One region of the Streptomyces sp. NPDC007025 genome, then DNA from elsewhere that is predicted to be linked to it. Evidence: riboswitches for the same ligand, from Rfam matches in the RefSeq annotation. Region 1 holds a riboswitch; the other holds the start of a gene.
What was found. A riboswitch is a leader RNA that binds a small molecule or an ion and turns the genes downstream of it on or off. The one in region 1 is predicted to bind cobalamin.
Positions count from the first base shown of each region.

Region 2: linked by a shared signal. The riboswitch ahead of metE (5-methyltetrahydropteroyltriglutamate--homocysteine S-methyltransferase) and the one ahead of ACFYMO_RS16465 (ribonucleoside-diphosphate reductase subunit alpha) in region 1 are both predicted to bind cobalamin.

Region 1 is NZ_JBIAFT010000007.1:334,775-338,621, forward strand. Features, by position in the region: gene ACFYMO_RS16465 (ribonucleoside-diphosphate reductase subunit alpha) at 1-2,080, opposite strand, end outside; cobalamin riboswitch at 2,241-2,376, opposite strand; gene ACFYMO_RS16470 (GNAT family N-acetyltransferase) at 2,537-3,034, opposite strand; gene ACFYMO_RS16475 (YbdD/YjiX family protein) at 3,134-3,337, opposite strand; gene ACFYMO_RS16480 (carbon starvation CstA family protein) at 3,358-3,847, opposite strand, start outside.
Region 2 is NZ_JBIAFT010000002.1:27,862-31,708, forward strand. Features, by position in the region: gene metE (5-methyltetrahydropteroyltriglutamate--homocysteine S-methyltransferase) at 1-1,483, opposite strand, end outside; cobalamin riboswitch at 1,656-1,847, opposite strand; gene ACFYMO_RS03485 (MFS transporter) at 2,002-3,525, opposite strand; gene ACFYMO_RS03490 (LysR family transcriptional regulator) at 3,599-3,847, shown strand, end outside.

The DNA of each region.
Region 1 (3,847 bases):
GCACCGAGCCGTTGGCCTCGCGCAGCGCCTCCCGGGCGCGCGCGTCCCACAGCCCCAGCCGCTTCAGCTCCGCGACCAGATAGGTGTTCACCTGGAGGAACTCGCCGCTGAGCGTCTCGCGCTTGAACAGGTTGGAGACCTGCGGCTCGATGCACTCGTACACCCCCGCGATGGACGCGATGGTGGCCGTCGGAGCGATCGCCAGCAGCAGGGAGTTGCGCATCCCGGTCCGGGAGATCCGTGCCCGCAGCGCCTCCCACCGCTGCGGCCAGGCCCGCTCCCCGGCCGTGGCCGGATAGTGGTCGGGGTGCAGCACGCCGCGCGCCGTGCGGGTCGCCTCCCACGCGGGCAGTGGTCCGTGCCGCTCGGCCAGCTCGGCGGAGGTCTCGTAGGCGGCCAGCATGATGCGCTCGGCGATCCGGGTGGACAGCTCGCGGGCCTCCGGGGAGTCGAAGGGCAGCCCGAGCCGGAAGAAGACGTCCTGCAGGCCCATCACTCCCAGGCCCACCGGCCGCCAGCGGGAGTTGGAGACGGCGGCCTGCCCGGTCGGATAGAAGTTGATGTCCACCACGCGGTCCAGGAACCGCACCGCGGTGCGGACCGTGGCGTCCAGCCGCTTCCAGTCCATCCGGTCCGGCAGCGGGCCGCCGTCCTCCTCGCTCAGGTGCGCGGCCAGGTTCACCGAGCCCAGGTTGCAGACGGCGGTCTCCCCGTCGTCGGTGACCTCCAGGATCTCCGTGCACAGGTTCGAGGAGTGCACGGTGTTGCCCGGTTCCGCGGTCTGGTTGGAGGTGCGGTTCGCGGCGTCCTTGAACGTCATCCAGCCGTTGCCGGTCTGCGCGAGGGTGCGCATCATCGCGCCGTACAGCTGCCGCGCGGGCAGCCGTTTGACCGCGCGCCCCTCGGCCTCGGCGCGGCGGTAGGCGGCGTCGAACTCCTCGCCCCACAGGTCCACCAGCTCCGGCGCCTCGGACGGGGAGAAGAGCGACCACTGTTCGTCCGCCTCGACGCGGCGCATGAACTCGTCCGGGATCCAGTGCGCCAGGTTGAGGTTGTGGGTGCGGCGCGCGTCCTCGCCGGTGTTGTCCCGCAGCTCCAGGAACTCCTCCAGGTCCGCGTGCCAGGTCTCCAGGTAGACGCAGGCTGCCCCCTTGCGGCGGCCGCCCTGGTTGACCGCGGCCACGGACGCGTCCAGCGTGCGCAGGAACGGCACGATGCCGTTCGAGTGGCCGTTGGTGCCCCGGATCAGTGCCCCGCGGGAGCGGATCCGGGAGTACGACAGACCGATGCCGCCCGCGTGCTTGGACAGCCGCGCGACCTGCTGGTAGCGCTCGTAGATCGAGTCCAGTTCGTCCTGGGGGGAGTCGAGCAGATAACAGGAGGACATCTGCGGGTGGCGGGTGCCGGAGTTGAAGAGCGTGGGGGAGGAGGGCAGATAGGCGAGGGAATTGGTGAGCCGGTAGAAGTCGGCCACCTCCGCGAGGGCCTGCGGCGACTCGTCAGCGGCCAGTCCGCAGGCCACCCGGAGCAGGAAGTGCTGCGCCGTCTCGACGGGGCGCCGGGTGATCGGATGCCGCAGCAGATAGCGGGAGTGGACCGTCCGCAGCCCGAAGTACCCGAACCGGTCGTCGGCGCCGTCCTCGACGGCCTCCCGCACCAGCGCGTCCAGCCGGTCGGCGTGCCGGCGGACGAACGCGTGCGTACCGTCGGCGATCAGCCCCTCCGCGTGGCCCAGCGCCACCGCGTCGGAGAACGAGACGACGCCTTCCGCGGCCGCCTCGTCCCGGATCGCGAGGGTCAGCAGCCGGGCCGCCAGCCGGGAGTACGCGGGGTCCTCGCTGATGCGGCCGGCCGCGGACTCGATGGCCAGGGTGCGCAGTTCCACCGCGTCCGCGCCCGGTTGCCTGCCGCGCAGCGCCGCGGCCAGCACCGGAGCCGGGTCCGCGTCCGGGAGGTCGGCGGTGAGCGCGGCGAGGGTCGCGCGCAACGCGGCGGCCGAAGGGTCCTCGCCGGCCTCGCCCCCCGTGGCGGAGCCGGGGGTGACGGGTGCCGGAAGGGTGGGGGCGGTGGTGACGGTCACGCGGTGCTCTCCCTCGCTGCTCACTGGCCGTGGGCAGCGGCACGGAGGGAGAGGCGCGCGCCCGGCCGCCCCGCTCGGGCACCGAGCCCGGTCCCGGGCCCGGAACCCTGTTCAGGGCACGGCGCGCTCCGCCCACCGGTCCAACCCACGAGACCTGGACGTTCATCAGGCTGCCGCCGGCAGGTACTCGGACTCGCGGGCGGGCTCGCGCCGGCCCCTCACCGTTGCGGGACAGTTCCGGATTCGCACCGGATTCCCCTGCGTCGAGGGCGACAGCCGTGAGACACCATACATCTTGTGCTCGGCCTAAGCAGGCACCCCATATCTTGTGCCGTCCTGGGTCGTGTCGGGAACCGGCGCCAGCCCCCCCGCAGCGCCCCCGGCGCGGCGCGGGGTGCGGGCACGGAGACCGGTCACCCGGGCCGGGCGCGGCGCGTGGCCCGGGCGGGGAAGCGTTCACAGGCGCAGCGCGTAGGCCCACAGGGTGACGCCCGGGACCGGGCTCCAGTCCCGCTCGGGGTCCCGGCGGAACCCGAGGCGCCGGTAGAGGCGGTGGGCGGCATGCATGGTCGGCTGGGTCGAGAGCACCAGCCCCGAGAGCCCCAGCGCGCGGGCCCGGTCCGAGCAGGCCGTCACCAGCGCCTCCCCGACCCCGCGTCCGCGTGCCGACTCGCGCACTCCCAGCATCCGGAACTCGCCCTCGTCCTGGCGCGCCCGCTCCGCGAAGGGCCCGCCGCGGCCGACGAAGGTGACGGTGCCCAGCAGTTCGCCCTGGTCCTCCTCGGCCACGAGCAGCTCCGCGTGGCCGGCGCGGCCCGCAGCGTCCCGCAGGGTCTCCAGATACGGGTCGGCCTCGCCGAGGTCCAGCAGCCCGCCGCTCAGATAGGCCCGGGCGACCAACTCGCCGAGTTCCGGGTATTCCGCGGGCCTGGCCGTTCTCACCGTGATGTCCATGCCGTCATCATCCGCCACACCACCGACAGCGCGGCCCGCCGAGGAAGGCGCCGCCGGGACGGTCGGCGGCGCGGTGCGACCGCACCCGCGGGCGGGTACTCAGCAGCAGCGGAAGCCCTCGCGCGGGTCGCCCTCGCGGGCGTCGGTGCGGCGCCGCTCGAACTCCCTCCTGCTGGGGACCTCCGCGTCCGGGCCCTGGTGCCGGCGCACATGGGCCACATACCGGTCGTAGGCGCTCTCGTCGGTCAGCTCGCGCACATACCAGCGCACCCAGCGTCCGGCACGCAGCACCGGGCGCACCATCCGGTCGGCGGCTGCCCCGCTCACCGGGAGTCCCCGTCCGCTCCGCCGCCGGACGGCCCGGCTGCCGCCGCTTCGGCCAGCTCGGTCTTCTCCTCCTTGGTGGCGATCAGTCCGGCGGGCGCCGTCAGCGTCGACTTCCGATAGGGCGCCTCGTGCATCCGGGTGCCCTCCGGGTCGCGCACCGCGCGCACGCAGGTGCGGGCCGCGTCGGCGAGGACGACGATGACCAGCAGCGCGAAGAGCGCCGAGAGGACCCCGTCCACGGTCGAGTTGGTGACCACCGTGTGCATGTCGTCCATGCTCTTGGCGGGGGCGATGACCTTCCCCTGGTCGATGGCCTCCTGGTAGTCGGCGCGCTGCTGGAAGAAACCGATCTTCGGGTCGGTGGAGAAGACCTTCTGCCAACTGGCCGTCAGTGTGACGACGGCGTCCCACGCCAGCGGTACGGCCGTCACCCACGCCCACTTCAGCCGTCCGGACTTGACCAGCAGCGTGGTGCAGACCGCCAGG
Region 2 (3,847 bases), on a different contig from region 1:
GCACGTCGATGCCGGCCTTCTCCTGGAAGGCCAGGACATCGCGGATCTCGGTCTTGATCCGCTCCTCGTAGGCGTCGGGGCCGATGCGCCCGGCGCGCAGGTCGGCGCGGGCGGTACGCAGTTCGGTCGTCTGGGGGAAGGAGCCGATGGTGGTGGTGGGCAGCAGCGGCAGGCCCAGGTGTGCGCGCTGGGCTGTGGTGCGCTCGGCGTAGGAGGGGGAGCGGCGGGTCTCGGCCTCGGTGACGGCGGCGGCCCGGGCCCGCACCGCCGGGTCGTGGGTGAGCGCGGAGTCGGTGCGGGAGGCCAGGTCGGCACGGTTGGCGGCCAGTTCGGCGCCGATGGCGTCGGTGCCGTGTGCCAGGCCCTTGGCGAGGGTGGCGATCTCGGCTGTCTTCTGCCGGGCGAAGCTGAGCCAGCGCAGCACCTCGGGGTCGATGTCGCGTTCGGCCTTCACGTCCAGCGGTACGTGCAGCAGTGAGCAGGAGGCCGACACGTCCACCCGGCCGGCGAGCCCGAGGAGGGTGCCCAGGATGGTCAGGGATTTCTCCAGGTCGTTGATCCAGATGTTGCGGCCGTTGACGACGCCGGCCACCAGGCGTTTGCCGGGCAGGCCGCCGGCTGCGGCCAGCGCGTCGAGGTTGGCCGCGGCCGCCTCGGTGAAGTCCACCGCGAGGCCGTCGACCGGTGCTTTGGCCAGCATCGGCAGGGCGTCCCCGAGCCGGTCGAAATAGGAGGCGACCAGCAGCTTCGGCCGGTCGGTGAGCCCGCCCAGCTCGCGGTAGGCCCGCTCCGCGGCGGCCAGCTCCTGCGGGGTGCGGTCCTGGACCAGTGCGGGCTCGTCCAGTTGGATCCATGCGGCGCCCGCGGCACGCAGATCGGCGAGGAGTTCGGCGTAGACCGGCAGGAGTCGCTCCAGCAGGCTCAGCGGCTCGAAGTCCGCGGCGACCCCCGGGGCGGGCTTGGCCAGCAGGAGGTAGGTGACCGGACCGACCAGCACGGGCCGGCCCGCCAGCCCCAGCGCCAGGGCTTCCTTCAGCTCGGTGACCTGCTTGGTGGCGTCGGCCGCGAAAACGGTGTCCGGACCGAGTTCGGGGACCAGGTAGTGGTAGTTGGTGTCGAACCACTTGGTCATCTCCAGCGGCGCCACGTCCTGGGTGCCGCGGGCCATCGCGAAGTAGCCCGCCAGGGTGTCGGCCGCCACGGCCTCCCGGTGGCGTTCGGGGATGGCGCCGACCATGACGCCGGTATCCAGCATGTGGTCGTAGTAGGAGAAGTCGCCGGTGGGCACCTCGTGGATGCCGGTCTCGGCGAGCTGTCGCCAGCTGGCGGCGCGCAGGTCCTTGGCGGTCTGCCGGAGGGCTTCGGCGGTGACGCGGCCCTTCCAGTAGCCCTCGACGGCCTTCTTCAGCTCCCGGTTCGGGCCCTGGCGGGGGTAGCCGTGGACGGTGGCCCCTGCTGCCGCGGCTGCGGACTTCGCTGTCACGGAGATCTCCTTCGCGAGATGTCTCGTCGGGATCCCGGCGGGCACGAGGAGCGAAGGTGACGGAACACCGGTGAAAAGGCGGAAGCGCGGCCTGCTTCCGTCCACCGGATATGTGCGCCGACCCGCCCTCGAGGTCACCGGAATGTCCGCACACACATGGGCGCGTGCGGGCAACGGGCAGGTCTTCGGACTCGCGGGCGCGCCTGCCGGTCTCCCGGCGGGGCTCCTACTGGCCGTCGCTTCCCGGACCGTCGGGTCCAGTGCGTGTGACGGCGGTCGTTCCCACTCACCGCTGCGGGGCAGTCCCGGACTTCCACCGGGTTCCCTCTTACGACATCCCGCCTGGCGGACGGGACGAACCAGCTGCCCCGCCAGCCTAGGCGCAGAGCCCCCCGCCTGGGTAGTGCGCCCCGCGAGTCCCCGGCCCATCCGCGCCCGGTCCCGGGCGCCGCACTCCGGAGGTGAGCGTGTCCTCCCCGACTCCGCCGGTGGCCCTGCCCGCGTCGCCCTCATGCGGTTCAGCGGTTCCGCCACGTCCCGGAGGGGTGTTCCTGCGCTGTCGGCCGATGCGGGCCAGGAGGGACCGGCCGTCGGCCCGGGGGACGAACGTCCGCCGGGCCGACGGAGGAACGCGGCGACGGGCGTGGGCGGCGGCCGCGCAGCCGGACCGGTGCAGACGTCCCCGTCCCACGCGCCGGACGGCTGCTTAGGAAGACCCGGCGAGGGACGTGCGCGGCGGAGTGCGTCGCCCGCCCGTCTCGCCGCACCGGGACGGGCAGGCGGCAGGTGGAGCACAGAACGACCGCACCGAGGGCGGCACCGGCCCAGCTCAGCACGGTCACCGCCGCGGTGAGCGGCATGTGCGCGGACATCAGTCCGACGGCGACGGCCGGGGTTCCGGACCCCGTGTAGAAGAGGAGGTACAGCGCGGCCGCGATCCCGGCGCGGTGTCCGGGAGGTGTCCGCGCGTCCACCGCGCGGGCGGCCCCGCTGACGGCCAGCCCGTGTCCGGAGCCGGCGAGCAGGGCGGAGACGAGTGTCGCGTGGAGCGATGCGGCACCGCTGGCGGCGAGGAGCACCAGGCTTGCGGTCAGTGCCGCGAGACCGAGGGCCCGGGCCGAGCGTGCCGAGCGGCGGATCCCGGCGCACTGCGTCAGCACCGAGCACACCAGGACTGCCGCCACCACGCCCCCCGCCAGGGCCGGGCCCGCTCCGCGCGAGGTACGCGCGAGCAGCGCCGGAAGGAGCGCGAGGTAGATGCCGACGACGGCCCAGGCGAGGAACCCGGTCAGCCCGGCGACGACGAACAACGGCCGGAGGGCGGAGGGCAGATGCGGGCGGGCCGGGCGCCACCGTCGGCGGGCCCCGGAGGCCCCCGGCCCGGGCTCGGGAATGTTCCGGCGCATCAGGTGCCAGACCCAGGCCAGCAGCGCCAGGTGCAGCAAGTAGGGGGTGACCAGGGGGGCCGGCGCGTACTGGGCGAGTACCCCCGAGAGGGCCGGGCCCGCGGCGGTGCCTGCCGCGAAGGCCAGTCCGGCCAGCAGGGGTCCGCCGATACGGGCCGTGGGGTGTCGGTGCCGGGTGATGAGGGCCTGGGCGGCGCCGGTCGCGGCTCCCAGCGCCAGCGCCTGGCTCACGCGTCCGGCGAAGAGCCAGGCGGGGCCGAGGGCGAGGAGGAAGCATCCGGAGCCGACGGCGGCCAGCAGCACGCTCGACCGCAGCACCGGCCGGGGGCCCACGACATCGGCGGCCGGGCCGCACAGCAGCAGCGTCGGTCCACTCACCAGCGCGAACGTCGCGAAGAGCAGCGTCATGACCAGGTCGTCATAGCCGAAGAGGCGCTGGTAGTCCGGGTAGAGCGGGCCGGGCAGATAGGCGCCTGCGGTCAGCACCAGCACAAGGAGTCCGGTGGTCCGCACCGTCCGCCGGTCATCCCGGCCCTCCGGCAGCCGCCGCCCTCGGATGGACCGTGCGGCGGGCGGGGAGACGGGGGCCGGATCCGAGCGGGCGCTCCTGCCCGGGGAAAGACGCTGATCAGTCACGCAAGCCAGTGTGCAGGCCGGGAAACACAAGGGGAATCAAACGAATTCGAAGTCAATCATGCAAACTCTTTGCATGATTGACTCCCGGCTCCGGATCCTGCAGATGGTCGCCGAGCACGGCACGGTGACCGCCGCCGCCCGGGCCCTGCATTACACGCCCTCAGCGGTCTCCTACCAACTGCGTCAGCTCGCCGCCGCGGTGGGCGAGGAACTCGTGGTGCAGCAGGGCCGCGGCATCCGCCTGACGAACACCGCCCGCGTCCTGCTGCGCCACGCGGAGCGCCTTCAGGAACAGTGGGAACTCGCCCGCGCCGAACTGGCC